3 regions of the Vibrio casei genome follow, and region 1 is predicted to be linked to each of the others. Evidence: predicted binding sites of a transcription regulator. Region 1 holds the regulator's gene; each other region holds the start of a gene.

What was found. Region 1 encodes MetJ, which represses methionine synthesis genes. Its sites were predicted from a motif close to TTAGACNTNTANANGTCTAA; they were not measured.
Region 2: a site for MetJ is predicted at 3,877-3,896, ahead of metN (methionine ABC transporter ATP-binding protein MetN). Genes of this name have one in related genera too.
Region 3: a site for MetJ is predicted at 8,793-8,812, ahead of metE (5-methyltetrahydropteroyltriglutamate--homocysteine S-methyltransferase). Genes of this name have one in related genera too.

What each region holds. Positions count from the first base shown of each region.
Region 1 is NZ_AP018680.1:2,572,915-2,583,869, forward strand. It holds gene VCASEI_RS12040 (bifunctional aspartate kinase/homoserine dehydrogenase II) at 1-1,576, opposite strand, end outside; gene VCASEI_RS12045 (O-succinylhomoserine (thiol)-lyase) at 1,577-2,743, opposite strand; gene metJ (met regulon transcriptional regulator MetJ) at 2,993-3,310, shown strand; gene VCASEI_RS12055 (malic enzyme-like NAD(P)-binding protein) at 3,426-4,682, opposite strand; gene rpmE (50S ribosomal protein L31) at 4,843-5,061, opposite strand; gene priA (primosomal protein N') at 5,337-7,538, shown strand; gene cytR (DNA-binding transcriptional regulator CytR) at 7,782-8,786, shown strand; gene VCASEI_RS12075 (SPOR domain-containing protein) at 8,946-9,521, shown strand; gene hslV (ATP-dependent protease subunit HslV) at 9,729-10,247, shown strand; gene hslU (HslU--HslV peptidase ATPase subunit) at 10,359-10,955, shown strand, end outside.
Region 2 is NZ_AP018680.1:692,493-703,447, reverse strand. It holds gene VCASEI_RS03420 (extracellular solute-binding protein) at 1-788, opposite strand, end outside; gene VCASEI_RS03415 (ABC transporter permease) at 809-1,858, opposite strand; gene VCASEI_RS03410 (ABC transporter permease subunit) at 1,861-2,889, opposite strand; gene gmhB (D-glycero-beta-D-manno-heptose 1,7-bisphosphate 7-phosphatase) at 3,197-3,754, opposite strand; gene metN (methionine ABC transporter ATP-binding protein MetN) at 4,029-5,063, shown strand; gene VCASEI_RS03395 (methionine ABC transporter permease) at 5,053-5,736, shown strand; gene metQ (methionine ABC transporter substrate-binding lipoprotein MetQ) at 5,795-6,592, shown strand; gene VCASEI_RS03385 (acyl-CoA desaturase) at 6,774-7,901, shown strand; gene VCASEI_RS03380 (AbgT family transporter) at 7,981-9,570, opposite strand; gene tsaA (tRNA (N6-threonylcarbamoyladenosine(37)-N6)-methyltransferase TrmO) at 9,922-10,671, shown strand; gene VCASEI_RS03370 (proline--tRNA ligase) at 10,774-10,955, shown strand, end outside.
Region 3 is NZ_AP018680.1:1,591,445-1,602,399, forward strand. It holds gene rsuA (16S rRNA pseudouridine(516) synthase RsuA) at 1-252, opposite strand, end outside; gene VCASEI_RS07590 (outer membrane protein transport protein) at 921-2,180, shown strand; gene VCASEI_RS07595 (outer membrane protein transport protein) at 2,426-3,664, shown strand; gene VCASEI_RS07600 (VolA/Pla-1 family phospholipase) at 3,682-6,003, shown strand; gene metE (5-methyltetrahydropteroyltriglutamate--homocysteine S-methyltransferase) at 6,247-8,643, opposite strand; gene metR (HTH-type transcriptional regulator MetR) at 8,880-9,791, shown strand; gene VCASEI_RS07615 (DUF4250 domain-containing protein) at 9,853-10,047, opposite strand; gene VCASEI_RS07620 (hypothetical protein) at 10,208-10,882, opposite strand.

The DNA of each region.
Region 1 (10,955 bases):
CAAGTGTTTGTAGCCAGGTTTTACCATCATTACTGAGCCCTTCGTCATCAAAACGAAGAAGGGCTTGTTTCGGATCGATACCTTTTAAATCTAACCAATAGGTTTGACTATCTACTATCGCCACCAAATCAAAGCTCATGCCCCGACGTTTTTCTAATTCCGTTTTTTGTTCAGCAAATAACGATAACCAACTTGAGCCAATATTTCCTTTACCACACAGAGCAATTGCTACCCTTTTTTGCGCTTGGAACAATTGAGTATGAACATCAATCACCAACTTTGCTACGTCGGTTTTTCGCAAAACAGCCACAAGGCTTAAACTCGACTCAGAAATAAATTCAACCGGTGCACTTTTAAGTTGTTGATAAAACCCGTAGCAATGATTCGGATTAATCATAACGCCAGCGCCAACCGCCGCCACCATGGAATAACCTTCCTTCAATTTAATTTCAGCGCCCACCGCAGTGTCTTGCAGATACGCTAATGCACTCGATGCAATCTCAACCGTATACGCAAGTGAAAGGCAGCCTTGATCGGATTGCGATTGTATGGCTAATGGCTGAAGTTGAGCACGAGTTAACGAGCGAATCACTTCCGATTCTAAACGAGCAAAATCATGCCCTGACCCAAAATGGATCTGCACCAATAAGATTTCATCCAGAGAAGTAATGATCTTTGCACCACGACCAGAAGCAAGTACACGCTCAATACGTGTGGAGCCCGATTCAGGCTGATAGCTGCAACGTAAGCTCAGGTCCATGGCACTTTGTGCCACAGGCTGCAAAGTTCGGCTATGGAGTACTGGGGCCGCTAAACGAGCCAATTCACTCGCTTCATCTAAGCGTAACAAAGGTAACAAGCACGCATCGTTTACTTTACGCGGATCAGCACTGTAAACCCCGGCAACATCACTCCAAATCGTGACTCGAGCGGACTCTGATAATGCACCAATGACGGTTGCAGAATAATCCGAGCCATTACGGCCTAATAAGACGGTTTCTCCAGCATCATTACGAGCCATGAACCCCGTAATAACTAAACGACGCTTACCGTGCTGAGCAAAGATTTCTTTCAATAGCGGTAATGAACGAGCACGCTCGACTTCAGGCTGTGCACCACGCTCGGCCCGTAAGAAATCACGAGAATCAATTTGTGTCGCTTCCATATCTAAATGGCACAACAATGATGCTAATAATCGTGAAGACCACACCTCACCATGACCGAGCACCGCTGCATAAGCCACACTCGTAATCGGCCCATTTAAATCACTTAATACTAAAAATTCTTGATTCAATGTTTCAAGTAACGGCGTTGCTTTCTCTTCAGGGAGAAGCTCTTCAATTAACCCAATCTGAAACTGGCGCAACTGCTGCAAAATTTCATGCGCAATACGGCCATCTTTTTCCAAAGCCGCTAGCCAATCGATCAAACGATTAGTTGTACTGCCGGCGGCAGAAACCACAATTAAATCACCGGGGTTTGAATATTCATTTAAAATATTGGCGACTCGTTTGTAGCATTCTGGGTTAGCTAGACTACTACCACCAAATTTGTGTAACTGACGAGCGGATGTCATTTACGCTACCTCTTGTGCTTTTATGAAGGCTTGCTCTAAATCAGCCACTAAGTCCTGACTGTCTTCTAATCCAACCGAAACACGTAAAAGTAACGGTGAAATCCCCGCTTCTTCTTGCGCTTCATCTGACATAGCTCGATGGGTCATCGAAGAAGGATGACAAATCAAGCTCTCTACTCCGCCAAGTGATTCCGCGAGAGAAAATAATTCTAAATGACCCACAAATGCTTTGAGTTGATCCATACTGCCATTTATTTCAAAACTCAACATTGAACCAAAACCACGTTGTTGGGCTTTGGCAATCTCATGACCAGGATGCGTTGGTAAACTTGGGTGATAAATGGTCCCCACCAGCGCTTGAGTTTGTAAGTACGCCAATAAAGTCTGAGCACTTTCTTCGTGCATTTTCATACGTACCGCTATGGTTCTCAAGCCACGCAACGTCATATAACTGTCAAATGGTGTACCCGTTGCTCCTATGCAATTTCCCCACCAAGACAATAATTCCACGTGCGCTTCACTTTTGGCAATAATAACTCCACCAATCACATCTGAATGACCATTAATGTATTTCGTCGTGGAATGAATAACAAAGTCAGCACCAAGGGTTAATGGCTTTTGGTACACGGGTGTCAAAAAGGTATTATCCACAGCCACCAACGCACCCACTTCTTTTGCTTTTTGGCATGCTTTGGCAATATCGACCACCCGTACCAGTGGATTTGATGGGGTTTCTAATAAAATTAGCTTAGGCTTTTTAGCAATAGCGGCGTCAAATTCAGTTTGGTTAGATTGATCAACAAATTGAACCTTAAAGTCGCCTTTTTGTGCACGAGTATTAAACAGACGATAAGTACCACCATAACAATCGTGCGGCGCTACAATCAAATCATCCGGACCTAAAAACGCTGATATCCATAGGTTTAAGGCCGCAGTACCACAGTTAGTGATCACAGCACCAGAACCCGATTCTAATTCTGATAATGCTTGCTCTAGTAAACCACGGTTAGGATTTCCTGAACGGGTATAATCGTATTTTGGAACTTCACCAAAAGCTGGAAAACCGTAATTGGTTGAAAGGTAAATCGGTGGGACAACAGCGTGATATTGGGTATCGGATTCGATACCAGTGCGAACCGCAACAGTCGCTGGCTTTTTAGAACTCATCGGCTTATTCCTTCCAGTTGCTGAATCCTTCCATTATAGAAATACAGCAATCACTTATCATAAATACGAAAATGCGAACAACAATCTTAGCGCTTTTTCAACGAGTATCGAGCTTTTCCGCTACTTTATCCCCTGAAAACCAAGACGTCAAGACCTCCAGCCATCTAAGCGTCTTTACTTGTGGCGGTACATGCCGCTAAAATTCATATTCAGCCAATATTGATAAATAACAAATAACGAAGGTGTGTGATGGCAGATTGGAATGGTGAATACATTAGCCCATATGCAGAGCATGGAAAGAAAAACGAACAAGTCAAAAAAATAACGGTTTCAATTCCGCTTAAAGTACTAAAAATATTAACGGATGAACGAACTCGTCGCCAAGTTAATAATTTGCGCCATGCCACCAACAGCGAATTGTTATGTGAAGCATTTTTACATGCTTATACAGGACAGCCACTGCCAACTGATGAAGATTTAAGAAAAGATCGCCCTGATGACATTCCAACAGAAGTAAAAAGACTAATGACGGAAATGGGGATTGAATTTGAAGCGTTCGATGATTAAGTAATTCGACCTATTCATCATACGGATAAAAACAATAAACCCGCTCACATTTTATTTTGAGCGGGTTTTCTTTTGCTCGAAATCGGAAAACCGAACTCTAGAGCCTTAACTCATATTATTTATATTGCTCTGGAAGCTCAATTCTAGCCACGCCAGACTCTACCGCGGCACGCGCAACAGCGCCAGCAACACGTGGTAGTAATCGAGGATCCATTGGTTTTGGAATAATATAGTTAATACCAAACGACAAATCATCTACGCCAGCTGCTTTTAACACTTCAGCAGGAACGGCTTCTTTTGCCAATTGACGGATCGCTTCCACTGCGGCCAGCTTCATTTCAGTATTTATTTCACTGGCACGTACATCTAATGCGCCACGGAAAATAAATGGGAAACAAATAACGTTATTCACTTGGTTCGGATAATCACTGCGCCCCGTCCCCATGATTAAGTCATTACGCACTTTATGCGCTAATTCAGGCTTAATTTCAGGATCAGGATTCGAACAAGCAAATACGATAGGTTTGTCGGCCATTAATGCCAATGCTTCTGGTGGTAATAGATTAGGGCCTGAAACCCCTAAGAATAAATCGGCCCCCTCGATCACGTCTTCTAGCGTACGCATGTCAGTGTTATTCGCGAACAATAATTTGTATTCGTTCAAATCATCACGGCGAGTATGAATCACACCTTTACGATCAAGCATGTAGATTTTCTCGCGCAAGGCTCCACACTTAATCAACAATTCCATGCACGCTACTGCCGCCGCACCCGCACCTAAACACACTATTTTGCATTCTGATAATTTCTTACCTTGTAGCTCAATCGCGTTTAACATTCCCGCAGCCGTAACAATCGCAGTACCGTGTTGGTCATCATGAAAAACCGGCACATCACAGCGTTCAATCAATTGACGCTCAATTTCAAAACAATCTGGCGCTTTAATATCTTCTAAGTTGATGCCACCAAATGTATCGGCAATATTGGCAACGGTATCGACAAATTCATCAATGGTACGGTGCTTAACTTGAATATCGATAGAATCTAATCCAGCAAAACGTTTGAACAATAAGGCCTTCCCTTCCATCACAGGTTTTGAAGCCAGTGGGCCTAAATTACCCAATCCCAAAATAGCGGTACCATTTGAAATCACGGCAACCATGTTACCTTTTCCGGTGTACTTGTAGGCATTATCAGGATTCAGCGCAATTTCACGAACAGGCTCAGCCACACCCGGGCTGTAAGCTAAAGCTAAATCTTCTGCCGTATCTGCAGGTTTCGTGAGTGCAATCGCAATCTTTCCTGCCGTAGGGAAGGCATGATAATCAAGAGCTTGTTGGCGAAAATCATTTTGTTGCTGATCATCTGACATAGTTAGGTATTCCTGCAGTATCGGTAATAGAGAGGGGAATATTAATAGATTGCCTAGTAAGTTCCTAGTCAATACCATTAATTTCCAACAAGAAAAAAGGGACGCCATTGGCATCCCTTTCAAATTCTGTCGAACACTAAAAATATTTTTTAGAGTAAGATTATTTTTTGCTGCTAAGTGCACCAAAACGCTTGTTGAAGCGATCAACACGGCCGCCAGTATCTACGATACGTTGCTTACCAGTGTAGAATGGGTGACATTTGTCACATACGTCTAGGTGAATTGATTCTTTAGCTAGAGTAGTGTTGAACTCAAATGCGTTACCGCAAGAACAAGTTGCTGCTACTGCTTTGTATTCTGGGTGGATACCAGTTTTCATAGGACAAACCTTATAATTGGTCCGTATCGCTATCTAGTTCTTACTATTTACGCTTCAATAAGAAAACAAAAAAGTAGCCAGACACCATACGTTGTTTTTAAAAATGATACAGAAATCTGTATCGTTCGAGGCGCAGTATAGTAATGAATCCGCATCAATCGATCAACACATTTGGTCTATTTTCCAACAATATTTAAGTTTTATATCACTAAGCAGTGTTTTATCATAAGCTTGGATTCACCAGTTTATGTACTACAAGGAACCTCCCTCGCCATATGCAACCCACTATCGCTCAAGTTGCCTTACCTATCCCATTAGATAAGTGCTTTGACTATTTAGTTCCTAACTATCTTTTCCCTGTCATCGGTGGGCGCGTTTCGGTTCCTTTTGGCCGTCAAACATTAACTGGCATCGTCATTGCTTTGGGAAACACTTCAGACTTCCCGATCGAACAACTCAAGCCCATTAAATCCTGTTTAGATAGCCAACCTGTTTGGCCAAAACCTTTATACCAACTGTTGCAATGGTGTAGCCAATTTTATCAATATCCACTAGGAGATACTCTGGCGATGGCGTTACCCTCTTTACTCAAAAAAGGGAAACCTGCCGACTTTGCCAGCTTAAAACAATGGCATATTACCGAATCAGGAAAAAATCAATTAGTGGCGGGGTTTGGTCGAGCACACCTGCAAGCTAAAGTGGTACGAATGTTAGAAAACGGCCCGCTATCACATCAAGCCATGATCGAGGAAGACGTTAGCAGCAGCACTTTGAAAACATTGCAAGATAAAGGCTGGATTGAGGCAGTGCATACTCAACCTAAAAAAACCTCTTGGCCACCAAACATTGAGAACAGCCAGCTCAGGCCACAATTAAATGAAGAGCAAGCCATTGCCGTTGCCACGATCAACAACCATCAAGGTTTTGGCTGCTATTTAGTGGATGGTGTAACCGGTTCTGGCAAAACAGAGGTTTACTTAAACCTAATAAAACCCGTTCTAGATAAAGGAAAACAAGCGTTAGTCTTAGTACCTGAAATTGGTTTAACGCCACAAACGATTAATCGCTTTAAACGCCGCTTTAATGTGCCAGTAGAGGTCATGCATTCGGCATTAAACGATACCGAACGCCTTAATGCCTGGTTATCTGCTCGCGATAAAAATGCCGGTATTGTGATTGGTACTCGCTCGGCCCTTTTTACTCCTTTTGCCGATCTCGGTATCATCATTGTTGATGAAGAGCATGATGCCTCTTATAAGCAGCAAGATACATTGCGCTATCATGCGAGAGATGTCGCGGTTATGCGAGGCCATAAAGAAAACATTCCCGTCGTGTTAGGCTCGGCAACCCCTGCACTCGAAACGCTACACAATGCACAAACCGGGAAGTATCATTATTTAAGCTTGAGTAAACGTGCTGGAAATGCACAAGCAGCGACTCATAATGTTCTTGATATTAAAGGCTTATATCTAGAAGGTGGATTGTCAGCACCACTGATTGCGCAAATGCGTCGTCATTTAACCGCCGGCAATCAAGTCATGCTATTTTTGAATCGTCGTGGTTTTTCGCCTGCGTTGATGTGCCATGAATGCGGTTGGATTGCTGAATGTAAACGCTGTGATGCCTACTATACCTTTCATCAAGGTAGCCAAGAAATACGCTGCCATCACTGTGGTTCACAAAAACCGATTATTCATCAATGCCAAGGCTGTGGTTCCACGCAACTTGTTTCTGTCGGAGTGGGTACCGAGCAACTGGAAAAACAACTTGAACTGCTTTTTCCAGAATACAAAACCATTCGAATAGATCGTGATAGTACTCGCCGTAAAGGCAGTTTAGAGAGTGCTTTAGAGTCTATTCGCAAAGGTGAGTACCAAATTTTAATTGGCACACAAATGCTCGCTAAGGGACACCATTTCCCCAATGTGACACTCGTCGGTTTACTCGATGTGGATGGGTCATTGTACAGCAGTGATTTCCGTGCATCCGAAAGGCTCGCACAATTATTTATTCAAGTAGCAGGAAGAGCCGGGCGTGCAAGTAAACCCGGAGAAGTATTGCTGCAAACTCACCACCCCGAACACGCTTTATTGCAATCTCTATTGCATAAAGATTATCAGCATTTTGCCAAAACTGCGTTGGTAGAAAGAAAAATAGCGCAATTACCGCCTTTTACGTTCATTACACTGATTCGAGCGGAAGGCAATGACAACAATACCGTCGAAGCTTTTTTACGACAAGTTCGCCACACATTAGAAGCCAATCCTCTCTATGATGACAACTGTTTGGTATTAGGGCCAATGCCCGCACCTCTCGCCAAGCGTGCCGGAAAATTTCGCTGGCAGTTAATGTTGCAAGTTTCGACTCGAACATTAATGCAACGATTACTGGCCTCTTCAAAGCCAGCAGTCCAACTTTTACCTTCAGCTAAAAAAGTTCGCTGGTCATTCGATGTTGAACCACAAGATTTAAGCTAAACGTCTTAACGCCTAAAACAAAACCATTCTATGTGACGCACATCACCATTATTATGTAAGATTTGTCAGGCACATGGTGTTAACTACTTAATTTAACGAATAAAATATCAACATAACAGCCAGAAGTCGTTAACATATGGGATAACAGATCCTTTATTTTGCTTATATCGTCGTGGTAATTTTTGCATATAAGCCTACGGTGCCTATTTAGGCATAATAATGTAATACATAGAGAGGAATTTTATGGCGACAATGAAGGAAGTTGCCCAATTAGCTGGGGTATCAACGGCAACGGTATCAAGAGCCTTGATGAATCCGGAAAAAGTATCGATCTCGACTCGAAAGCGAGTGGAAGATGCGGTATTAGAATCGGGCTATTCCCCCAACTCATTGGCTCGTAATTTACGACGTAATGAATCCAAAACCATCATTGTTATCGTACCTGATATTTGCGATCCTTATTTTACTGAAATTATTCGTGGTATTGAAGACACCGCCGCCGAGTATAATTACCTAGTGTTACTGGGTGATAGTGGCCAACAACTCAAACGTGAAAGTACCTTTGTTAACCTCGTTTTTACCAAGCAAGCTGATGGTATGTTACTGCTTGGTACCGATATTCCGTTTGATGTTAGTAAACCCGAACAAAAAAACTTACCCCCCATTGTCATGGCTTGTGAATACGCACCAGAGCTTGAATTACCCACGGTGCATATCGATAACTTAACCGCTGCTTTTGATGTGGTTAATTATCTCACTCAGATGGGTCATAAACGCATTGCGGAAATGTCTGGCCCCACAGAGGCCACATTGTGTCACTTCCGTCACCAAGGTTACCAACAAGCACTAAGACGCGCAGGCATTGAAATGAACCCAGCTTATCAAGCCTTTGGTGATTTTACGTTTGAATCAGGCGTTCAAGCCGCCACTAAATTGCTGTCACAACCAGAGCCTCCCACTGCCATTTTTTGTCATAACGACAGCATGGCTATTGGTGCCATTCAACAGGCGAAAAAACAAGGTTTCCGTATTCCTCAAGACCTATCTATCGTCGGCTTTGATGATATTCAGTTTTCGCAATATTGCGATCCCCCTTTGACAACCATTGCACAACCAAGATATGAAATTGGCAAACAATCTATGTTAATGCTATTGGAAATGTTGAAAGGCAGAGAAGTACAGGCCGGTTCTCGTTTGTTAGAAGCCAATTTAGTCATTCGCAATAGCGCCGCACCACCTCACTCATAAATAGTCTTAGATAAATAGAATCGTAAGTGAGTATAGACACGAATATTGTGGAAAAATTACGCATATTCGTGCCTATACTCCATCATTAATCGTGGTATTGAAAAAAATTCTGGATTACCATATGGCTCCTTTTTTATTCTATTGAGTTGTTGATATATCGTGGCTAATCGAGATTACGTAAGAAAAACCCCAGCTCCTAGCAAAAAAAATAACAATAGAAATCAAAGAAGACCTGCGCAAAAAAAGAAGTCAGCACCTCGTGCGATTCCTTGGAAAGCCGCCATCATTGCGGTGATATTATTAGCAGGATTGATTGCGTTGTTATCAATGCTAAGCAATGATCCAGAACCTACTCAGCCAGAAATCAGCGTGCTCCCTATCGCGCCAAAGCCGAAGCCAAGCAACTCTTTACCGCCTGCGCCTAAAGAGCAGTGGGATTATATGAAAACACTTCCACAGCGTGAAATCGAAGTTCAAGCCAAAGAAGTCGTTGTACCTAAAATTCCATATATTATGCAATGTGGTGCTTACAAAACTTCCGCGCAAGCTGAACAACGTAAAGCTAATATCGCTTTTCAAGGTTTAAGCAGTAAAATCGTCAAGTTAGAAGGCAGTAGTTGGTATCGAATTATCCTAGGCACTTATAAGTTCAAACGTGATGCAGTAAAAGATCAACATGTACTGCAACGCGCCAAAATTGAACCTTGTATCATTATGAAAAACACGTTGAAATAACGTATCAATTTCATCTTACTGAATGAAAAGAGCCATTTTCTGGCTCTTTTTTATATTCCTACGTTTCTCCTTGAATAGCAGCACCATTCAATATCCTCAACCCCACTGAAGTTGAGTAAAGATAAGTGAGTTAAATATCGCCCCCTTGAATTCTTTTATCGCCAACCTCATATGATCTAAAACAGCACAATAACTAAGAGGTTTCTCGTGACTACCATTGTATCTGTACGCCGAAATAATAAAGTCGTCATCGCCGGTGACGGACAAGTCTCACTTGGCAATACCGTCATGAAAGGCAATGCAAAGAAAGTTCGCCGTTTGTATCACGATAAAGTACTCGCAGGCTTTGCCGGTGGTACTGCTGATGCTTTCACCTTATTTGAGCGCTTTGAACGCAAGCTAGAAATGCATCAAGGTCACTTAACCAAAGCGGCCGTTGAATTGGCCAAAGAATGGCGTAGCGATCGCGCATTAAGAAAATTAGAAGCTTTACTTGCCGTCGCCGATGAAACCGCTTCCTTAATCATCACCGGCAATGGCGATGTAGTTCAACCAGAAAACGATCTAATTGCCATTGGTTCTGGTGGTAACTTTGCACAAGCAGCCGCTATCGCATTACTTGAAAACACCGATTTAGAAGCTCGTGATATTGCTGAAAAAGCCTTAAATATTGCGGGAGATATTTGCGTATTCACCAATCACCACCATACGATTGAAGAATTATAGTCACATCATTAAATCAGCTTGATAACTTATGCATTAAGTCTCTAAGACACTGAATATCAAGCTTTAACCTGAGCCAAAAGGCTCCCCATGATTAGGTAAAAGGATAAATTTATGTCTGAGATGACTCCTCGTGAAATTGTTCACGAACTCAATAAACATATTATTGGTCAAGATAAAGCCAAACGTGCTGTTGCCATCGCTTTGCGTAACCGCTGGCGTCGAATGCAACTCGATGAAGGTTTGCGCGCGGAAGTTACCCCAAAAAACATCCTCATGATTGGCCCAACCGGTGTGGGTAAAACTGAAATTGCTCGCCGTTTAGCAAAACTGGCCAATGCGCCTTTTATTAAAGTGGAAGCAACAAAATTCACTGAGATTGGCTATGTTGGTAAAGAAGTTGAATCGATCATTCGTGATCTTACTGATGTTTCGATTAAGCTAACTCATCAGCAAGAAATGGAAAAAGTAAAATTTCGTGCTGAGGAGCAAGCTGAAGAACGCATCCTTGACGCCTTGTTGCCACCACCTCGTGAAGGCTGGGGACAAGATGAAGCATCCCAAGACAGCACCTCGAATACTCGCCAAGTTTTCCGTAAAAAATTGCGTGAAGGCACGTTAGACGATAAAGAGATTGATGTTGAAGTAGCCGCGCCACAAATGGGCGTTGAAATTATGGCCCCTCCAGGTATGGAAGAAATGACCAATCAA
Region 2 (10,955 bases), 880 kb from region 1:
TTATTCTCATATCCCCACCAATCTTTTACATGCTTAAAGGTAACCGCTTTACCTTTATCAATGTCATCAATGTAATAAGGCCCCGAAGTGGGTTCTGGTTTAAAGTTATAACGGCGTACAAAATCATCCGCAATGCCATCGCCATTCGCATCTTTTTTCGGGCTGGCATAGAAATGTGCAGGGATCGGACGAAGATTTACGTAATCCATCAATTCATCAGGGTTACGAGGTTTACCCGATACCACGGCAATCGTATATTTATCATAAACAATAATATCGCTAACTTCATTGATATAAAAATCATTGCTCCACGGGTCAACAATGTCTTTTGAGCGCATCATTTTTATCATAAAGGTAAAATCATCAGCGGTAATAGGCTTACCATCGCTCCAAGTCGCTTTGGGATCCAACTTGAAATAAACCGTTTTATGATCATCGCCAAATGCCCACGATGAAGCAATCGAAGGTAACCAATTATCAGTATTAGGATGCCTATCGACTAGCCCCAAAGCCGAACGTGTCCAAGCAGCAAAAGCCCCATTAGCATCAGGACCGACAAGACGAAAGGTTTGTGGGAAACTAGTAATAAAAGTGCGGTAGGTTCCGCCAAACTGAGCATCCGGAGAGGAAAAAATGGGATCACTTGAATTCGTCTGCCAAGTCAATCCTTCGGGTAATTGTGCCGCCTGAATAGCAACCGTTGAAAATAACACTCCCAAAGACAAACTCAAGGATAATAAAGGTGTCCATCGGCAGTATTTAGTGCTTGGTTTAATGCGTAATGTCATGCTTCATCCTTAAACAATTTTTAAACATATTTAGTATAACGCTTGGGATCAAAGGCCTCTCGAATGGCTTCTCCAATAAAAGTCACCATAATCAATACCGAAACAATGGCACTCACCACAGAAATAGCAATCCATGGGGCGTCTAAATTCGACTTCCCTTGCTGTAAGAGTTCTCCCCAACTTGGTGTTGGTGGCATTAAACCTAAACCGAGATAATCCAAAGCGGTTAAGGCGCTGATATTAGCCACAATCGTAAAGGGAGCTAAAGTGACAATCATGACCATAGTATTAGGCAAAATATGATGAAATAAAATTCGCCAGTTAGAGGCTCCTAACGCTTTCGCGGCTAAAGTATATTCCCTCGCTTTTTCTTTATAAGTCATGGTTCGCATGTACCACGTCATGCCCATCCAGCCAAATAACACATTAATAAAAGTAAAAAGCATAAAACTGGGTTGCATGATCGATACCAAAATCATGATCACATATAAAAACGGAACCATTGACCAAATTTCAATAAAACGCTGAAAAAACAGATCAAATTTACCGCCCCAGAACCCCATAATACAGCCGACTGTAACCCCAATGGCGTAAGAGATGATCATGGTTAGTAATGAAAAACCCATGGCAATCCGGAATCCATACAAAAGCCTAGCCAAAATATCACGCCCGATGGTATCGGTCCCTAAATAGTGCTTCGCTTCAGCATTTGGGGCCGCTGGGGGAAAATCGCCATCGAAATCTTGCTCATAAGGATTCCAAGGTACAAGCGGCATAATAATAACGTTCTCGCCATTTTGATCATTCAGGAATCGTTGTAATTGTCGATAATTGGTTTCTGATTGATACCCTAAACCAAAAGCGGTTCCAGGTATAACATCCGCGTAAGTTGGGAAATACCATTGCCCTTCATACTTCACCACTAAAGCACGGCTATTCACTAACACTTCAGCCAACAAGGCGAGAATAAATAATAAAGTTAAGACCAATAATGACCAATAACCTCGCTTAATGGCTTTAAAGCGCTTTATCTTTTTAAGAGTCAAAGGATTGGAGACAATAACATTCATAATTAAGCTCCAAACTTAATGCGAGGATCAACCAAGGCTACGCAAATATCAGACAAAATATTGCCAATCAGCAGCATTAAAGCATTAATAGCAAAAAGCCCCATCACAACAGGGTAATCTCTCTCCATGATCGATTCATACCCCAGTAAACCTATGCCATTAATATTAAAAATCACTTCAATCAAGAAGGAGCCCGTCATAAAGAACATTAATGAATTACCAAACGAACTGGCCACCGGAATCAAACTGTTTCTCAGAGCATGGCGACGTACCGCCAATTTAAAAGGTAGTCCTTTAGCAATAGCGGTTCGTACATAATCGGCGGCTAAATTTTCCATTAAGTTATTTTTCATAGTCATGGTGAGTAAAGCGAAATCACCAATCAGATAACAAAATAAAGGTAAAACTGCATGCCAAAGCACATCTTTGGCTTGTTCAAATCGGGTGAAATCATCAAAATCATCGCTAAGAAAGCCCCCCATAGGGAACCATTCAAGATGAAAACTGAATAGACTCAGCAGCAAAACGCCAATGACATATCCGGGTAAGGCGTAACCAACAAAAATAAAGATCGAACTAGAGGCATCAAGCACACTACCATGTCGTAATGCTTTGGCGTAGCCAAGAGGAATAGAAATCAAATAGCTGATCAGAAACGTCATTCCGCCATAGAATAAAGAGACAGGTAAACGCTCTGCAATCATGTCGGTGACCGGTTCGTAATAGCGAGTCGACTCCCCTAAATCGAGCTGTACAAGCTTGGTCAACCATTCCCAATAGGCTTGAGGAATAGGTTTATCTAAGCCATAGAATGCATTAAGTTCCGCCATTTGATCATCCGATAACACGCTATTACTCGAATGAGTTAACCCACTCGATACCGCGCTATCGCCCTGCTTCATTTGCAAACTAAGCAGCATTCGCTCAACCGGCCCACCAGGGACAAAGCGAGTAAGCGTAAAGATCAGCAACGTTATGCCAATAAAAGTAGGAATAACTAATAGTAGTCTTCTTAAAATATACGCTAGCATCCAGCCCAGCCTGTCTTCATTGATCCACGTTCCTTGTTGGTACTTTGCACTTTAAGCATTTATGCTTTAAAAACTTACTATTTAAAAAAAGTGTACTTTGAAAAGCTTTAGCCTTCGAAGGTTTGATTCTTATCTTGCTGTTTAACTTCACCTTCTTGAGTGTACGAGGGAAGCCATAAAATGGCTAGTAAGGATAAAAAGGTTGTGATTAATACTAAGAAATAAAAAACCAAGGTAAACAAAAAGGCCACAAAAATGGCCTTTAAGAAAGAAGTGGCACCAGCAAAAACAAAATTCGAATAATCGTTTATTTATGTTCTGCTAAATATTTCGGCACATCTTTAATGCTATTCAGTACAACGGTAGCCAATTTCTCGGCTTCTTCTGTAACTTCTTTACCGCTACGAACTAAAATTCGAGTTTCTACACCTGCGGAAATTGCCGCTTTCATATCATCAGCTTTATCACCGACCATCACTGAACTCACCATATCAATATCAAGCTCTTCTTGCGCAGATATGAACATACCAACTGCTGGTTTGCGACAATCACATACTTGAGTATACTTTTCGACCGAGCCTTCAGGATGATGAGGGCAATAATAAAAACCATCGAACTCAACACCTTGATCCACAAAGTTCCAATCCATCCATTCCGTTAAGGTTAAAAATTCTTTTTCAGAATAATAACCACGAGCGATGCCTGATTGATTTGTCACCAATACCAACTGATAGCCTAACGCTTTTATAGCTTTCGTCGCATCAAATACACCTTCTATATATTCAAAATCATCGACTTTACTCACATAGCCATGATCGACGTTAATCACGCCATCACGATCAATAAAAACAGCTGGTTTAGACAAAATACACTCTCTCTTCGGGTCGGGGATAAGAAAACTGGCTTAATAGGCTTGTATAACCAATTGACTGGGTATAGCTGCAATTATTACACGCTTTATAATCTTCTTCACTAGCTTATTCCTGTTTAGCCATCTAGACGTAAAAATATCTATTGACTTGAACCTATGAAAACCATAGCATCATCTATCAAATCGCACACTCAATGCGCTTTTACACTGAGTTAATCCCTCAATGTAAAAAGAATATATGGAACGTATTACCAATTCAGGTTGTTAAATGATTGAAATTAATCAAGTCAACAAGATGTTTTACCAAGGCAGTAAAGAAATCCCTGCCTTAGTCGACATTAATCTTCATATCCCTCAAGGGGAAATCTTTGGCGTTATCGGCTCATCCGGCGCTGGAAAAAGTACGCTTATCCGTTGCGTAAACATGTTAGAAGCACCAACTTCGGGTGAAGTTATCGTTGATGGTGTTGATTTAACAAAATTATCATCAAAGGAACTCGGTCAAGCTCGTCGTAATATCGGCATGATTTTCCAACATTTCAACTTGCTCTCTTCTCGCAGTGTATTTGACAATATCGCTCTGCCTTTAGAGTTAGCCAAAGTATCTTCTAGCAAAATTAATCAACGTGTAACAGAGCTTCTTGAGTTGGTTGGATTGTCTGACAAACGCGATACCTATCCTGCCAATTTAAGTGGTGGACAAAAACAACGTGTCGCCATTGCCCGCGCATTAGCCTCTGAGCCAAAAGTTCTGCTATGCGATGAAGCAACCAGTGCTCTAGATCCTGCAACAACAAAGTCTATTTTAGAGCTACTAAAAACCATCAACAAACAGCTTAATCTGACCATTTTGATTATCACTCATGAAATGGATGTGGTGAAAAGCATTTGTGACAAAGTTGCCATTATTGGTGGTGGCTTATTAGTGGAACAGGGTTTAGTCAGTGATATTTTTGCCCATCCTAAAACCGAGTTAGCGCAACAGTTTATTCGTTCAACGCTCGATCTATCGATTCCGGATGACTACAAGGCTCGCTTACAAGCGACTCAAATTGAAGGTTCAGTACCACTTGTTCGCTTAGAGTTCACCGGTGCTTCAATTGATATTCCAGCTGTCAGCCAATTATCACGTCAGTTCAATGTCGATGTGAGTATTTTAAATGCTGATATTGATTATGCAGGCGGCGTTCGCTTTGGTTTAATGGTTGCAGAATTTTTTGGTGATCAAGCCCAAGTCGAACAATCACTGGCCTTCTTAAAAGAACACAATATAAAAGTCGAGGTACTTGGCTATGTTTTATGATCACATCATGGATTGGTATTACGATCACCGCACTTTCCGCCTGATCTGGGGCGCAACCTGGGAAACCCTTTACATGGTTGGGGTTGCTGGCTTAATTGGCTTTTTAGTCGGCATTCCAATGGGCGTTATTTTGCACATCACCAAAAAAGGTGGGCTATTGCAAAACCGTTTGGTGAACTTGGTACTCGGCGCGATTGTAAATATTGGTCGCTCAGTACCGTTCTTAGTCCTTATGGTCGCCATTATTCCTTTTACCACATTATTAATTGGTAAATTTATTGGGACAACGGCAGCCATCGTGCCTTTAACCGTTGGTGCTATTCCTTTTATTGCTCGTTTAGTCGAAAGCGCTTTAGTCGAAGTTCCAAGCGGCCTAGTAGAAGCTGCTCAATCAATGGGCGCAAGTCCTCTACAAATTATTGGTAAAGTATTGCTACCAGAAGCCTTACCTTCTATTGTCAATACCATCACGATAACCTTAGTCACATTAGTCAGTTACTCAGCAATGGCGGGTACGGTTGGTGGTGGTGGATTAGGCGATGTCGCCATGCGTTATGGTTACCAACGCTATCAACCAGACATTATGCTTCTCACCGTTATCTTACTGGTGATTGTGGTTCAAATTATTCAAATGGTCGGGGATAAAATCGCAAGCCGAGTTGATCACCGCTAAGAAAGAATAACGTCATACATTATAAAAATTCAAAACTCATTTATATATGGAGAATACTATGAAATTGAAGAATTTATTCAGCGCTGCTGCCATCACAACCTCACTACTTTTAGCGGGCACAGCAAATGCTGCCAGCAACACTATCAACGTAGGTGTGATTGCTGGTGCAGAAGCACAAGTGGCAGAAGTGGCGGCAAAAGTAGCGAAAGATAAATACAACCTAGATGTAAAACTGACGATTTTTTCAGATTATGTAATCCCAAATGCCGCGCTTGATGATGGATCCATTGATGCAAACGCATTCCAACATTTGCCATACCTTGACCAACAAATTAAAGACCGTGGCTATAAAATAAAGCCGGTCGGTAATACCTTTGTTTACCCAATTGCCGCTTACTCTAAAAAAATCAAATCTCTTGATGAGTTGAAAAAAGGCGACAGCATCGCGATTCCAAACGATCCAACCAATGAAGGTCGTGCATTACTGCTTCTTCAAGAAAAAGGGTTAATCAAGTTAAGCAAAGAGTCTGGCTTACAAGCTACACCACTTGATGTTATCGATAACCCTAAAAAGCTAGATTTTGTTGAACTAGAAGCACCACAACTTCCAAACTCACTGCAAGATGTTGCCCTAGCAATCATCAATACCACTTACGCAAGCAGCATCAATTTGTCTCCAGAAAAAGATGGCATCTTTGTTGAAGATAAAGAGTCACCGTATGTGAATCTTATTGTTGCTCGTGAAGATAATGCCAATAATGAAAACGTGCAAAACTTCGTAAAAGCTTACCAAACGGAAGAAGTTTATGAAGCAGCAAAAAAACTGTTTAAAGGTGGCGTTGTAAAAGGTTGGTAATCTGATCTTTTAAACGTATTAATATTAGGGTGGCCTCAGCTACCCTTTATTTTTTACAAGTAAAGATTTGAAACAAATAATTCATACCATATAGGTCCGATAATTCATACCACTCACTGGACTTACAGTTGTAAGCCCTATATTCTAGCGCACACTTGTAGCCTGAAATTGAATTATCTTTATGAAAATACAACGTCCCCCTATCATTTGGTTGAATGTCTTTATTTTTGCCAGCAGTATGTTACTCGCCGCGATCATTGCGCCTATTTATTTCATCTCGAATGGGATCACGGCTGCTCATTGGCTATGGCTGATAATCACCTTTAGCTTTTGCAACTTATGTATTACGGCTGGTTACCACCGTTTATGGTCGCACCGTACTTATCAGGCTCATTGGTCTTTACGTTTTATTTTTGCATTAGGAGGAGCCTTTGCTTTACAAAATAGTGCTCTGCATTGGTCATCCGATCATCGAATTCATCATCGTCACGTTGATAATAACGATAAAGATCCCTATTCCGCGAAACGAGGTTTTTGGTTTTCACACATAGGTTGGATGTTGCGTCATTACCAAACACCTGAACAATATTCTGATTACTCAAATTGCCGTGATCTGCAAAAAGAGAACATCGTCATGTGGCAACACAAATACTATGTTCCACTCGCTTTATTAATGAATTTAGGTGTGCCTATTTTATTAGGTATAATCTATAACGACATTGTCGGTATGTTACTGATGATTGGAGCCGTGCGTTTAGTACTAAACCACCACACCACCTTCTTCATTAATTCACTCGCGCACATATGGGGTCGTCAGCCTTACACCAATAAAAATACAGCTCGTGATAATGGCGTTTTAGCAGTACTGACTTTTGGGGAGGGTTACCATAACTTCCACCATATTTTTGAAAATGATTACCGAAATGGCATTTATTGGTGGCAATACGATCCCACTAAATGGCTTATCCGCACTTGTTCTTGGTTAAAACTGGCTGAAAAGCTACGCATGACGCCTGCCGAGAAAATTGAAAAAGCGAGGGCGCTGCAACTGCTTAATGAAACCAAACAAAAAATTCTACATTTGCCTGATCACCATGTATTAGCCGAACGCATGCACAAAGAATACGATGCCTTGATTCAACAAATGACCGAATATTATGAATTGAAGAAGCAGTTAATGAACGATAAAAAACAAAAGTTGATGGAACAATATGAACATGCAGTATTGAAAGTTCGTTACCAACAAATGCGACAACACTTCAAGCAACAACAACTGCAATGGCAAATGCTGATGAAGCAATACGCTTAAAACATTGAATTAAGTATTTCGATAAAAAACGCCCAAACCATTCATGCTTGGGCGTTTTATTTTCAAAAAAGATATAAAACTATGGCGTATAATATGTTGCGGCACCAGGGCCTACAGGCAGACCAAAAACGAATACCCAAATGTAGAACAATAAGCTCCACCCAACTAAGAAACACAAAGTGTAAGGGAGCATGGTAGCAATTAAAGTACCAATCCCTAAATTCTTCACATACCGAGAAGCCACCGCCAAGATCAATCCAAAATAACTCATCATTGGCGTTATCAAGTTTGTGACAGAATCACCAATCCGGTATGCAGCTTGAATGGTTTCTGGAGCATAGCCCACCAGCATTAACATCGGAATAAAAATTGGTGCAGTAACCGCCCATTGCGCGGAAGCTGAACCAATCATCAAATTAATAAACCCACACATTAAAATGAAGGCAAAAAACAATACTGGGCCAGTTAGACCAATGGTTTGTAAAAAGTCAGCACCACCAACCGCAAACACCTGACCAAAGTTAGTCCACTTAAAGAAAGCCACAAATTGCGCAGCAAAAAACACCAAAACAATGTACATACCCATTGAAGACATCGATTTTGACATCGCATTAATCACATCTCGATCATTCTTCATCGTGCCAACTACTTTACCGTATACAAAACCAGGAATAGCAAAAAACACAAAAATGAAAGCAACAATGCTTTTTAAGAATGGTGAGCCAGCCACTTCTCCTGTTACAGGGTTACGCAGTACGCCATTTTCAGGAACAATCGTCCAAGCTAACAATGCACAGACAACTAATGTAGCCACACCAGCAATTTTTAAACCTTTCTTCTCAATCGCAGTTAAAGCGCCCATTTTATCTTGAGACAAATCTTCTGCGGCTTGCTCTATTTTGTATTCACCAAGTTTCGGTTCAACAATTTTTTCAGTCACGAATGCCCCGACGATAGAAATAAAGAATGTCGATACAAACATGAAGTACCAGTTCACTTCAGGGCCAACCGTATAGGTCGGGTCAATCATCTGAGCAGCAGATTCTGTGATACCAGATAAAAGAGGGTCTACCGTGCCAATTAAAAGGTTGGCAGAGTAACCACCGGATACCCCAGCAAATGCAGCCGCGAGGCCTGCTAACGGGTGACGACCTAAGGAGTGGAACAGCATTGCAGCTAATGGAATAAGAACCACATAGCCCAACTCCGAAGCAGTATTTGAAATGATGCCGGCGAAAATAACGGTAAAGGTCACCATACGTTTAGAAGCGCCCATTACCATGCCACGCATTGCAGCAGAAAGCATGCCTGAATGTTCAGCTATCGCAACACCAAGCATCGCAACCAGTACCGTTCCTAATGGCGCAAAGCCCGTGAAATTCTTCACTAAATTAGTGACAATTAATTGTAAACCGTCAGCATTTAACAAGCTGACCACATGGATAATGCCATCCGCCGAACGGCCACTGGCCCCTTCAGGGCGAGGGTCAATAACCGACACACCAAAATAACCCGCAATACCAGAAGAAATTAAGATAGCCACACAAAAAATGGCAAACAAAGTGATGGGATGGGGTAAAAGATTTCCTAGATATTCAACTGAATCTAAAAAGCGAGTGAATAGTGTTTTTTTCGAGTTAAGTGATTTACCCGAGCTTTGAGCTGTCATCAGGCCCTCCTAGTCAATGACATCAGTGAAAGATTTCACTGCTACAACAAAATGGGCGACAGATTACGTTACAATAAGACACGAACAAAAGATGAAAATGTTAGTTTTTATTACAAAGAAAGAATAAAAAAATAGACAACTCGCGAGAATGTCAGAATTATCATTTCTATATCAGTAACCTATCACTACATTAACCTGAAATCCAACTGACAATAAGCAAATATAAAAATAGGCATATTCTGGTTTTGATAAAGATTTTTTAACGGCAATAATTAAAAAATAACTGTAATTGAATTCATTTAATAATCAATTATGTTAATTTTGCTCATCACATTTTTAGAGTAAGCCACTATGTCTTCTTCTATTGCTCCGTCTTTTTCTATTACTCCAATTGGCCGTATTCATACGCCGTATAAAGAAAAATTCGCCGTTCCAAGACAGCCTCGATTAGCACCGAGTGCCAATGCACGCATTGAATTACTTGGCGATGCAAATACCCCAGATGCCGTCCGTGGCTTGGAGCAGTTTAGCCATATCTGGTTATTATTTTTGTTTGACCAAAACCTTGCTGCTGGCTGGAAACCCACCGTTCGTCCCCCCCGATTAGGTGGAAATGAAAGGATTGGAGTCTTCGCTTCACGTTCAACATTTCGCCCAAATGGTATTGGTATGTCCGCGGTTGAATTAAAAGGAATCACTCAGGAAGGAAACCAAACTTGGGTAGAACTTGGCAGTGTGGATTTAGTTGATGGCACGCCTATTGTGGATATCAAACCGTATATCCCCTATTCCGATGCGATTTTAAATGCCAATGGTGGATTTGCTGATAATGAGCCTGACGTTCTGCCGGTTATTTTTTCATCCGAAGCTCAAATAGCATTACAATCTCACCCACAGCGTCATCATATTCAAAGCGTGATTGAACAAGTTTTAGGACAAGATCCTCGCCCTGCCTATAAAAAAAATAAGGATGACAACAAAGAGTACGCGAGTCACTTATTCGATTTAAACGTCAAATTCAAAGTGGAAATGGGCTCAACTTCAGTAATTAATGCCGTAAATCAATATTTCATTCATGTAACCGCAATTGAACGCTTTTGAGATACGGTCTGGACTGCTATTATTACCAGCTAAATTGTCACACACCTTCCATAGTGACAACCTATTTTATTAACATATTAAATTAAACAAGCGGGTACAAAAATGCGCACCAGCAAATACCTTCTTTCGACATTGAAAGAAACTCCAAACGATGCAGAAGTGATCAGCCACCAGCTGATGCTACGTGCAGGTATGATCCGTAAACTGGCTTCAGGTCTATACACTTGGCTTCCGACTGGTCTACGTGTGCTGCGTAAAGTTGAAAACATCGTTCGTCAAGAAAT
Region 3 (10,955 bases), 980 kb from region 1:
AGCGAACGCCGTAGGGTTCGTATTATCTTCATGTGAACAAACAAATCCATCAGGTTTATTAAGCATGAAATAACGAGGACCCGGCATCGGCAAATGACGCTCTTGCCATTCAACGCGAGAGGCCTCTGTTACTTTTACCGATGCTACTTTAATAACCTTGTCATCCACCGTGACTTCACCACGACGGAGTAAAATGGTCGCTTCACGGCGGGTTACGCCCAATGTCTCACATAAAAATTTGTCTAAACGCATGTTTACCTCAATTGATACCTGCTCATTAAGCGCAACAAATCATAAGTGACGCTTTTTAGCATCTTGTCTTATAAGCTCGAGTGAGCGCGCCAAACCAAATCAGGTTATTTATAGCAACCTAGTATAATAGCCTTTATCGTAATAGTTGAGCTATTTCACATTTTTCAGCCATTAATATTAAATTTATAAAAACTAGACGTCAGTATTGAAATTTGTATAATTCCCGAAATTAAATAACCACCACCAATGATTCGCTTACTTTTTATACTTTATTATTAATTTGTCACACTTTAAGACGTGGTTGTGTCACTCCCTTTCAGTTTAAAAATAGACAAAACATTATTCACGACATAAATTAACCCGTTATACTTTTGTCTAATTTATGCTCATAAAGTTAACAACTAGTTAGACTTTTGTCTAAACATAACTGCTAGCATTTTTCGTTCAAAAAATAAACTAAATATTATTTTTAATAAAATCATCAAGTTAAACTGGTCATACCTGATTAATCGAAATAAATAAGATAATTAAAAATTATATTAACCACGTAACACTTTTAATAAATTTAAATACAAAAAAAGCACATTAAGTAATAAAACTATTAACAAGCACTCGATTATATTCACTGTGCAACTTTTAGATATATAAATAATGTGTAAGGGATAATCATGAAAAAAACACAATATTCATTATTAGCAATTTCAATTGCTCTTGCTTCTCAAGTTCACGCAGCCGGGTTTCAGGTGGTTGAACATTCAGCATCCGGTCTTGGTCGTGCATTTTCTGGCGCAGGTGCCGTTGGAGATAACGCTAGTGAAATGTCGGCCAATGCTGCCTCTATGATGCTGTTCGATAAAAAACAATTTTCTGGTGCCATTTCTTTTATCGAACCTGAAATAGATGTGAAAAATAATACATTTGGTGATTCAGCAGATGATATTGCCCCTTCTCAGGTCGTTCCTGCTTTTTATTACGTTAACCCTATTAATGACAAATGGGCTTGGGGTATTGGAATGTTCACCGATTACGGTGTAGCAACAGAATACCCTTCTAACTTTTTAGCGGGTGACATGTCAGGGCACACTTCACTAACTACTTTCAAAATAAACCCTAATATCGCTTATCGTATTAATGAACAATTCAGTATTGGTGCTGGCTTAAACTTTGTTTATGCAGAAGCTGAACTTGAGCGTAATCTAGGCATTGCCGGTCCAACAGCATTAAATCAGCCGAGCTCTGGCACATTAATTAAAATGGAAGGGGATACTTTTGGTTATGGCTGGAACATCGGTGCTTTATACGAATTGAATAAAGATAACCGTTTTTCTGCCTCTTATAAATCAGCAGTCAAACTTAAATTTGAAGATGGTGATTTTACGGATGGTACAGGTGCCCTCACTGGTAAACCTGGTTCAACGAGTGATGCGGATCTTGAGGTAGAACTACCAGATATCGTTATTTTATCTGGCTTCCATCAACTAAATAATCAATGGGCTGTTCACTACAGTTGGCAATGGACTAATTGGAGTAAATTTACTGATTTAACAGCCACTGGTAATGCCTGTGTTGCGACAGCAGGAACTTGTTTTACTAAACAAGAACATTATGAAGATAACCAACGTTGGTCAGTTGGTACAACTTACCAACCAACCGATAATTTAATCCTACGTGCTGGTTTTGCATATGACGAACAAGCAGGTGAAGCAACATTAAGTATTCCAGATACTGATCGTTACTGGTATACCGCAGGTTTAACCTACTTGTGGACAGATAACTTAACCATGGATGCAGGCTTGGCTTATATTGACGGTAAATCTGGCAACTTCTCGGAATCGTCTCCACTTGCTCAATATGGTGTACCAGATCAAGAATTTAGTTCATCAGGCCCAGCTTACATCGGTTCTGTACAGCTTAACTATACCTTTTAATGCCATTAGCGCTCATTAGCTAAGGTCTCAACAACTCATTTTAGTTGAATATTAATAAAGCCCACTCGCTTGTGGGCTTTATTATGGATCAATGGCTCTACTTCACTCTTTTTAAATTAACCGCATGAATAGAATACAGTTACATTTTTTGATTAACCTCATCTATGAACCATACTAAAATCTAGCATTCACACTTTGCTCGTAATAATAAAACATAAAATAAAAACATAAGGTTAGGGATAACTATGAAAAAAACACAATATTCATTTTTAGCGATCTCAATAGCTCTTGCTTCTCAAGTCCATGCTGCTGGTTTCCAAGTAGTTGAACATTCAGCATCAGGTCTTGGACGTGCATTTTCAGGCGACGGTGCGATTGGTGATAATGCCAGTGAAATCTCCGCAAACCCCGCGGTAATGACTTTATTCGATAAAGCTCAACTGTCTGGTGCCATTTCTTTCATCGATCCTGAAATAGATGTTTATGATGAAACAAGTGGACAGCAATCTAATGATGTTGCACCTTTTCAAGTTGTTCCTGCCGCTTATTATGTGAGCCCCATTAATGACCAATGGGCTTGGGGCATTGGGATGTTCACATCTTATGGTGTGACAACAGATTACCCAACCGATATCGACGCCGGTGACATGGCGGGAAAAACCTCTTTAGTTTCTTTTAATATTAACCCGAATATCGCTTACCGTATTAACGACCATTTTAGCCTTGGAGCTGGAGTTAGCCTTGTATATGCACAAGCGGAATTAAAACGTACTCAAGGTTCACTCAGTCAATTTACTGGTGGCAACCCTTCTGATTCATTAATCAAAATGGAAGGTGATACTTTGGGTTATGGGTGGAATGTTGGTGGTTTGTATGAAGTGAATGAAAATAACCGATTCTCTGCTTCTTATCGTTCTGCCGTCGATCTTAAATTTAAAGATGGTGATTTCACCGACTACTCAGGCTCAATACTTGGGTCACCAGGAAAAGTAAATGCTGATTTGGATATCGAGCTTCCTGATATTGTCGAACTCGCTGGTTTCCACCAATTAAATAAACAATGGGCGATTCATTATAGCTGGCAGTGGACAAATTACAGTAAGTTTCAAGAACTCAGAGCCACAAGCGATCAATGTTCATCGGGAACATGTTTTCAGAAAACAGAATATTACGAAGACAACCAACGCTGGGCCATCGGTACCACTTACCAAGCCAATGAAGCTTGGATTTTCCGCGCCGGTTTTGCTTACGATGAGCAAGCAGGTAAAGCAACACTGAGTATCCCAGACTCTGATCGTTACTGGTATTCCGCTGGTTTAACCTATATTTGGTCGCCAAATCTGTCTGTTGATGCTGGTTTCACTTTGGTATCAAGCAAAAAAGGATCATTTACTGAAACCAATGCCATTGGCCAGACCAGTATTTTCTCTTCTGAAGGGCCGGCCTACATCAGTGCAGTTCAACTTAACTACACCTTCAACTAAGCATAGGGATAATCGCTATGAAGAAAAACATATTTAAACTCAGCGCACTATGTTCTGCCCTATTATTAGTAACCGCTTGCGGTGATGAGCAAAGTAGTTCAGGTACAGAGGCGAACACAAAATACGAATCTTATATTAATGATTCACTCGCCCAAGACACAAAAGTCGATTTTACGCTTCAAGGTGCGAATAAAAATGTTCCACTACCAACGTTTATTTTAATGAACCAAGTTGATGGTACGTTAGACATTCCAACCGATGGCGATAATGCCCTTAGTAATCCGAAAGCTGCATTAAGCCAAATGGATGGATGGTCAACAACGCAACCTATTTCTATTCCATTTAAAGGGGTTGGTTTTAACACCGGTGTGCTAACATCTGGTGTGTCGATTATCGAATTGACTGATGGTTTAACAGGAAGCCCAAGTTTAAAAGGTATACTCACTCAAGGTTCTGACTTCCAAGTGGTCACCCAAGGCAACGCCGTCAATATAGTGTTAACTAAACCACTGCATGAAAAAAGCAACTATATCATTGCATTAACGGACGACATCAAAGATAAAGACGGTGACCCTGTGGGCATGTCTGGCTCTTACGCTGCTTTAAAAACCAATACGCAAACATTTGAAACTGGCGACTTAAGTTCACTGCAAAAAGTCATTAAAGGTGTCGAAGGTATCTTTACCCAAGCAGGTACAGATCCCACTAAAATCGTGTATTCAACATGGTTCTCCACCCAGTCGGTTGGTGACACGTTATACGCCACTAAAGCGGCTATTGCACAAGGACTAGCTTCTAAATTAACAGGCGGTGCTGGACTAGCATCAATTTGGAAAGGCAGCGCCAACCCAAATAATGTTGATTTAAGCTCAGCTTACACTATGAGTATCAGCGACAGCAGCGATTACGCTGATATGTTAACAAACGATGAAAACTTTTCGACTTACATTGATCCAACAGGGGCCACTCAAATAGTATTAAGTGCCCAAGCGTCAGCCGCTGCAGTAACGGTATCCAAAGGTGTCGTGAATCTTCCGTATTTCTTAGAAAAAGGCGACAATTGGAATAGCCAACCATTCGAATCTGCAATGCCTAGCCTTGCCATTATTAAAAATGCACTCAATGGCGTAGATGCCAGTAACATTATTCAGCAACTTGTTGAGAAAGGCATCGACCCTTCAAAACTGACCGAGTCTGTAGAGCAATTAAAGCTTATTGGTTTAAACCTTAAAAATGCAGCAGGTAACGCATTGGATGGTGAACGAATCATCACTCAATATAGCCCCGTGCCTAAAATTAAATCGTTAGAAGCCGTGCCATTTTTATTATTTACACCAAAAACAGCTGCAGTAGGTTCAGCTGCAACTCCACTCGTCATTTATCAACATGGAATCACTTCAGTTAAAGAGAATGCCTATGCCTTTGCCGCCAATATGGCTGCCAGTGGCATTGCAGTGATAGCGATTGATCATCCATTGCATGGCTCACGTTCATTGGATAAAGACCGCTCAGCGAATGTGGATCCAACCGCTTACATAAACCTCACTTATTTACCCGTTGCCCGCGACAACGTTCGTGAAAGTATTCTAGATATTATCGGACTGCGTGCCGCCCTATCTGTCACAGCGAAGACACTGCAAGCTAATTCAACCCTTGGTGCAACACCTGCCTTTAGCGAATTCACTAAAATAAAGTTCACTGAAGCACCACGCTTCTTTGGCCATTCTTTAGGTGGAATAGTTGGTGTTACCGCGGTTGCAGCTGCCAATGAAACACTCGGAGATACCCAGGCGGATCAGTTATTTGCATTTAGCTCTGGCGCATTTGCTAACGCTGGTAGCCAAATTGCACCACTGCTTATCAACTCAAAAACATTTGGGCCAACTATTAAAGTGGGTGTGCTTAAAGCCGGTAATGTATCAGATGTCTCTGATGCCATAAAAGAAGCAACACTTACTCAATTTTCTTTTGCTGCACAAACGGTCTTAGATACTATTGATCCTATCAATACCGCTGGCTATATCGACCTTGCTCTCCCCGTATACGTCAGTGAAGTAGATGGTGATGCCGTTGTCCCAAATATGGTAGCAAATACCTTCGCGGGGACGGAGCCATTAGCATTAACATTAGGTTTAACCGCAACGAATGCAAGTAATACCACTGTTGATGGTACCCGTAACTGGATTCAATTCAGTAACACAGCAAGCCATTCAACCACCGTTGCACCGGCAAGTGATTTCAGTGATATAGACAGCCATACTGAGATGCAGACCGAGCTTATTGACTTTTTGAAAGACAATACTTTAACGGGCATTAGTGATTCCACGGTTCTCAAGTAGCTATACAGACCAGAAGTTATACTGACCAGAAGCTATTACTTACCAGCCACCGACCTTGCTAGTAGCCATACTTAAAAGCTATCGGGAGACACGGAGCTGGTAACAAAAAATAAGGTTATAACCACCAAAGCCCACGTCTCGTTTAATTATTAAACTGTACGTGGGATTTTCTTATCAATCCCAACCTCACCAACACCTCAATCGATGGTAAAGCGCCTATCTACACCGATGATGCTCAATCTATCAAGCTTGGTATTGTTGACGTAAAGTTTTTGCTGCTTCAACCATATTATGGAGAGACGCTTCCGTTTCAGCCCAATTACGTGTTTTCAAACCACAATCTGGGTTTACCCAAAGACGTTCAACAGGAATCTTTCTCGCAGCCGTTTCTAGTAGGCTCACGATCCACTCTTGACTTGGAATGTTTGGAGAGTGGATGTCATACACACCTGGTCCAATTTCATTGGGGTAATTAAACGCTTCAAACGCTTTCAGCAATGCCATGTTCGAACGAGATGTTTCAATGGTGATCACATCGGCATCAAGCGCGGCAACTGAATCGATAATCTCATTAAACTCGCTGTAACACATATGGGTATGGATCTGCGTTTCCGGCTTAGCGCTGGCCGCCGAAATCTTAAATGCATGCACTGCCCACTCTAAATATTCTTTGTGCTCACTTTTTTTAAGGGGTAAGCCTTCACGGATAGCCGGCTCATCAATTTGAATAATATTAATACCCGCGTTTTGAAGATCATCCACTTCATCACGTAATGCAAAAGCAAGCTGTTGTGCGATTTGCTTACGAGTAATGTCTTCACGTGGAAAGCTCCAACATAAAATCGTTACCGGTCCAGTTAACATGCCTTTCATTTGTTTAGAGGTTAGCGACTGGGCGTACACAGACCAATCAACTGTTATTGGCTTCTCCCGCTCAATATCAGCAACAACAATGGCCGGTTTTACACAACGAGAACCATAACTTTGTACCCACCCAAAGCGACTTACTTGGAAACCCGCTAAGTTTTCTGCAAAGTATTCCACCATGTCATTACGTTCCGCTTCACCGTGCACTAATACATCCAAATCCAATGCTTCTTGGCGCTTAACTGCTTCTTGAATATGGCCTTTTAGTGCTTGTTCATATTCAGCTTGGTTCAGCTGCCCTGTACGGAAAGCGCTGCGTTGTTGTCGGATTTCAGCCGTTTGAGGGAATGAACCAATGGTTGTGGTTGGCAGTAAAGGTAAGCCTAATACTTCTGCTTGATGGTGTGCTCGCTCAGAGTAAGCGGCACTGCGCTCACCTAACACTTTAGTTAGGCCATTCAAGCGTTGTTGAACTTGGGACTTATTCACATGAGTCGCCGTTAAACGTGCTTTGATTGGTTGGCTATAACTGGCACATGCTTCCACAGCGTGGCCATTTCCATCTAATGCGGCGCCTAATAAGCTCACTTCATTTAATTTCTGCTTAGCAAAAGCAAACCAACTCTTCACTTCTTCCGTCAGTTCGGTTTCAAGCTCTAAATCAATCGGGCTGTGCAACAAAGAGCATGAGCTTGCGACCCATAGATTATCGCCACGTTGCGCTTTAACCGGTTGAAGCTTTTCAAGCCAAGCTTGCAGATCGGCACGCCAAACATTACGGCCATTAATCACCCCCACAGACAATACCCAGTCTTGTGGAACGGCCGCATTGACTGCATCTAATTGCCCTGGCGATGCCGATAAATCGATGTGCAAACCATTCACTGGCAATTCAACAATCTTCACTAAGTTGTCTGCAACAGAGTCAAAATAAGTGGTGAGAAGCAGCTTTACCTCCCCTGTCAGCTCTTTATTTGCAAGAGCATGATAAGCCGGCTTGAATGCGCTTGACCATTTTTCGTCTAATTCAAGGCTTAAAATAGGCTCGTCTATTTGAACCCATTCAACACCTAATTCCGACAATGTAGAAAGGATCGCTTGGTAAGCAGGCAGTATCCGAGCAAGTAAAGATAAACGGTCAAAGCCATTTTCAACTTCCTCTTCATTCACTTCTTTACCAAGGTATAAATAACTGAGTGGGCCAAGCAACACGGGTTTGACATTATGACCGGCTTGAATCGCTTGCTTTACTTCATCAAAGAGCTGAGGCCAACTCACTTGGAAGCTATCGTCTTGGCGACATTCAGGAACGATATAGTGGTAGTTAGTATTAAACCACTTCGTCATATCTGAAGCGGCAACGCCTTCGCCCTCTTCATGACGGGATCCACAACCACAGCCTGCTTCATCTGCACTTGCGCGGCTCGTAACGGCAGATTGGCCACGAGCGATCTTGAATAACGTATCTAAATCAGGGGCACCACCATTAGAATGGCGAGCAGGAACATGACCAAGCAATAAACTCGTGGTAAGAACGTGATCATACCAAGCAAAATCCCCTGCCGTTACATAGCTTAACCCGCTCAAGGCTTGGTCATTCCAATGGCGTTGACGCAGTTCACTGCCCACTTGCTTTAACTCAGTTTGATTAATGTCACCTTTCCAATACTGCTCTTGAGCGAATTTCAATTCACGCTTTTCACCAATACGAGGGTAGCCGAGAACATGGGTAACGGTTTTATTGCCAATATTTTTACTGAGGTGTGATGTCATGTTGATATCCTTGTCTTAGAAGTGGCTAATCGCTTTTAAAAAGCAGTCCAGGTGGCTAAAGCATCCACCTTTCCATCATCATGAGCAATGTCTATTCATTCACTATTATTATGAATTTTATTCATCTAATTCATCATCGCCAGCATCAAATAGACATCTAGACGTTTACAAGGGTGCAGAAATTAGATAGGTTATGAATAATTCTAAAGGAACGTTTTTCATCATGAGGGTGGATAATGATAGAAATAAAGCATTTACGGACATTATCAGTATTACGAGATACAGGATCGTTAACGGCGACGGCAACCACGCTGCATTTAACCCAGTCTGCCCTTTCCCACCAGCTTAAAGATCTCGAGTCTCGCATGGGAGGGAAGTTATTTCTGCGCAAAACTCGCCCAATAAAATTCACTTCCGAGGGCATCATTTTATTAACGCTAGCCGATGAGGTTTTACCTAAAATAGCGCGGGCAGAGAACGATATTGCGAGCCTAAAAGAAGATGTCAATGGGCGTCTACACATGGCAATCGAATGCCATTCGTGCTTTCAGTGGTTGATGCCAGCACTTAAGGAATACCAAATTGCCTGGCCAAGTGTGACATTAGACTTCTCATCGGGATTTGGCTTTGAGCCATTACCTGCACTGGTGGCTGGCGAGCTTGATCTGGTTATTACCTCAGACATTCAGCCTCGTTCAGAAATCCATTATGAATCATTATTTGATTTTGAAATGCGTCTGATTACTGCCACTAATCACCCATTAGCCGATAAAGAATTCATTCAACCTGAAGATTTAGCAGCCTACACCATGCTTTCTTATCCTGTTCAAAAACAGAGACTTGATGTAGTAAAACATTTTCTACAACCTGCCGGGGTGGAGCCGGCTAAATGGAAACAAGCCGACAATACTTTAATGCTGGTTCAAATGGTTTCTGCCGGGCTTGGGGTAGCAGCACTGCCGAATTGGGCAATCAGTGAGTTTTCACGCCAAGGCTTGATTGTTAGTAAACCATTAGGGAAAGGTTTATGGCGCAGATTATTTGCAGCCACAAGGCATTCAGAAAAAGAAAAACGCTATTTACAAGCATTCTTCAGCACCGCAAAACAACAGTGCCAGAGTCATTTAGATGGGATAAAAATGGTATAACTCTGCTTCGTCACTTAAAATCTCAAGGCGTTTTTGAGTGACGAATTCACCGCTTCAGTCACTATTTTGACTTAAATTGATTGGTTAGCGGATCATACTGATAGCCTAAGCCTTGAAGTTTTCCGACCAGACTTTCAGTATCCATTTCATACATACTCACCAACTCTTCAAAGCTCTCGCACTCTAAACGCAGTTTTTCATTTACGATGCCAAGCAAAATGGCACTGTCTAAGTTTTTTACATTACTTAAATCCATAATGACCTTCTCATTAAAACAAGTGAGTTTCTTTAAGCGTAGATGTCATTGTCGAGCATTTCTGTGATTTAAGAATAAAAAGTAGAAAATATCTTTATATCCTAAAGACAACAAAGCGCTAGTGAAAGCACCTTTCCTCTAAGGTTCGGATAACTTACGACTAATACAATAAAGCCGCAAACCCCACCATTGCTGCAAAGCTCATCATAAACCCACAAATTGGCGGTAATTTTTGAATGGTTTGGTTGGTAAAAAGGTGCCAAGTTGATCCCACAATACCCGCCAATACAAGCATAAAACAACCCGCTAATGACCAAATAATTTTATGAAGATAATTCAAACTGTAATACTGGGTCTGCCACAAAATTGCAAGGCTAACCAACATCGCGGCCACAATACCAACCACAGGTAACAAACGATGAAAAGCTTGTAACCGAGTCCGTGCCAATAACAATAAAACATGGCTAAAACTTGCACCAAGAAACATCATGCCCGCAAGAATAAATAATCCTTGTGGACGTTCTGAACCAATAATAAAGAAAAGAATAAACGCAATGGCGAACCCAAGAGCCAACTGCAATAACCAAATAGGTCCAGATTCACGGGTTTTACTCACTTTCACTTGAGAGAAGAAGACAAAGATAAGCACAGAAACCGAGGCAAGAGGCCAAAATAATGGACTAATGGCGAGCCATAATATCGCAATAATAGGTAACTGTTTATGAATACGACCACGCTGACCAGGGCATATATTCCCTTTCAGTAAAATCAACAATAAGACACATTGAGCACCAAGCAACATTGGTGGAATAACACTTAACAAGTAGGAATACATAAAAACTTAACCATCCATTATTTGAGTGGCGGGACTTTATCAAAACGACAACGAAAAATCATGCCGAATATAT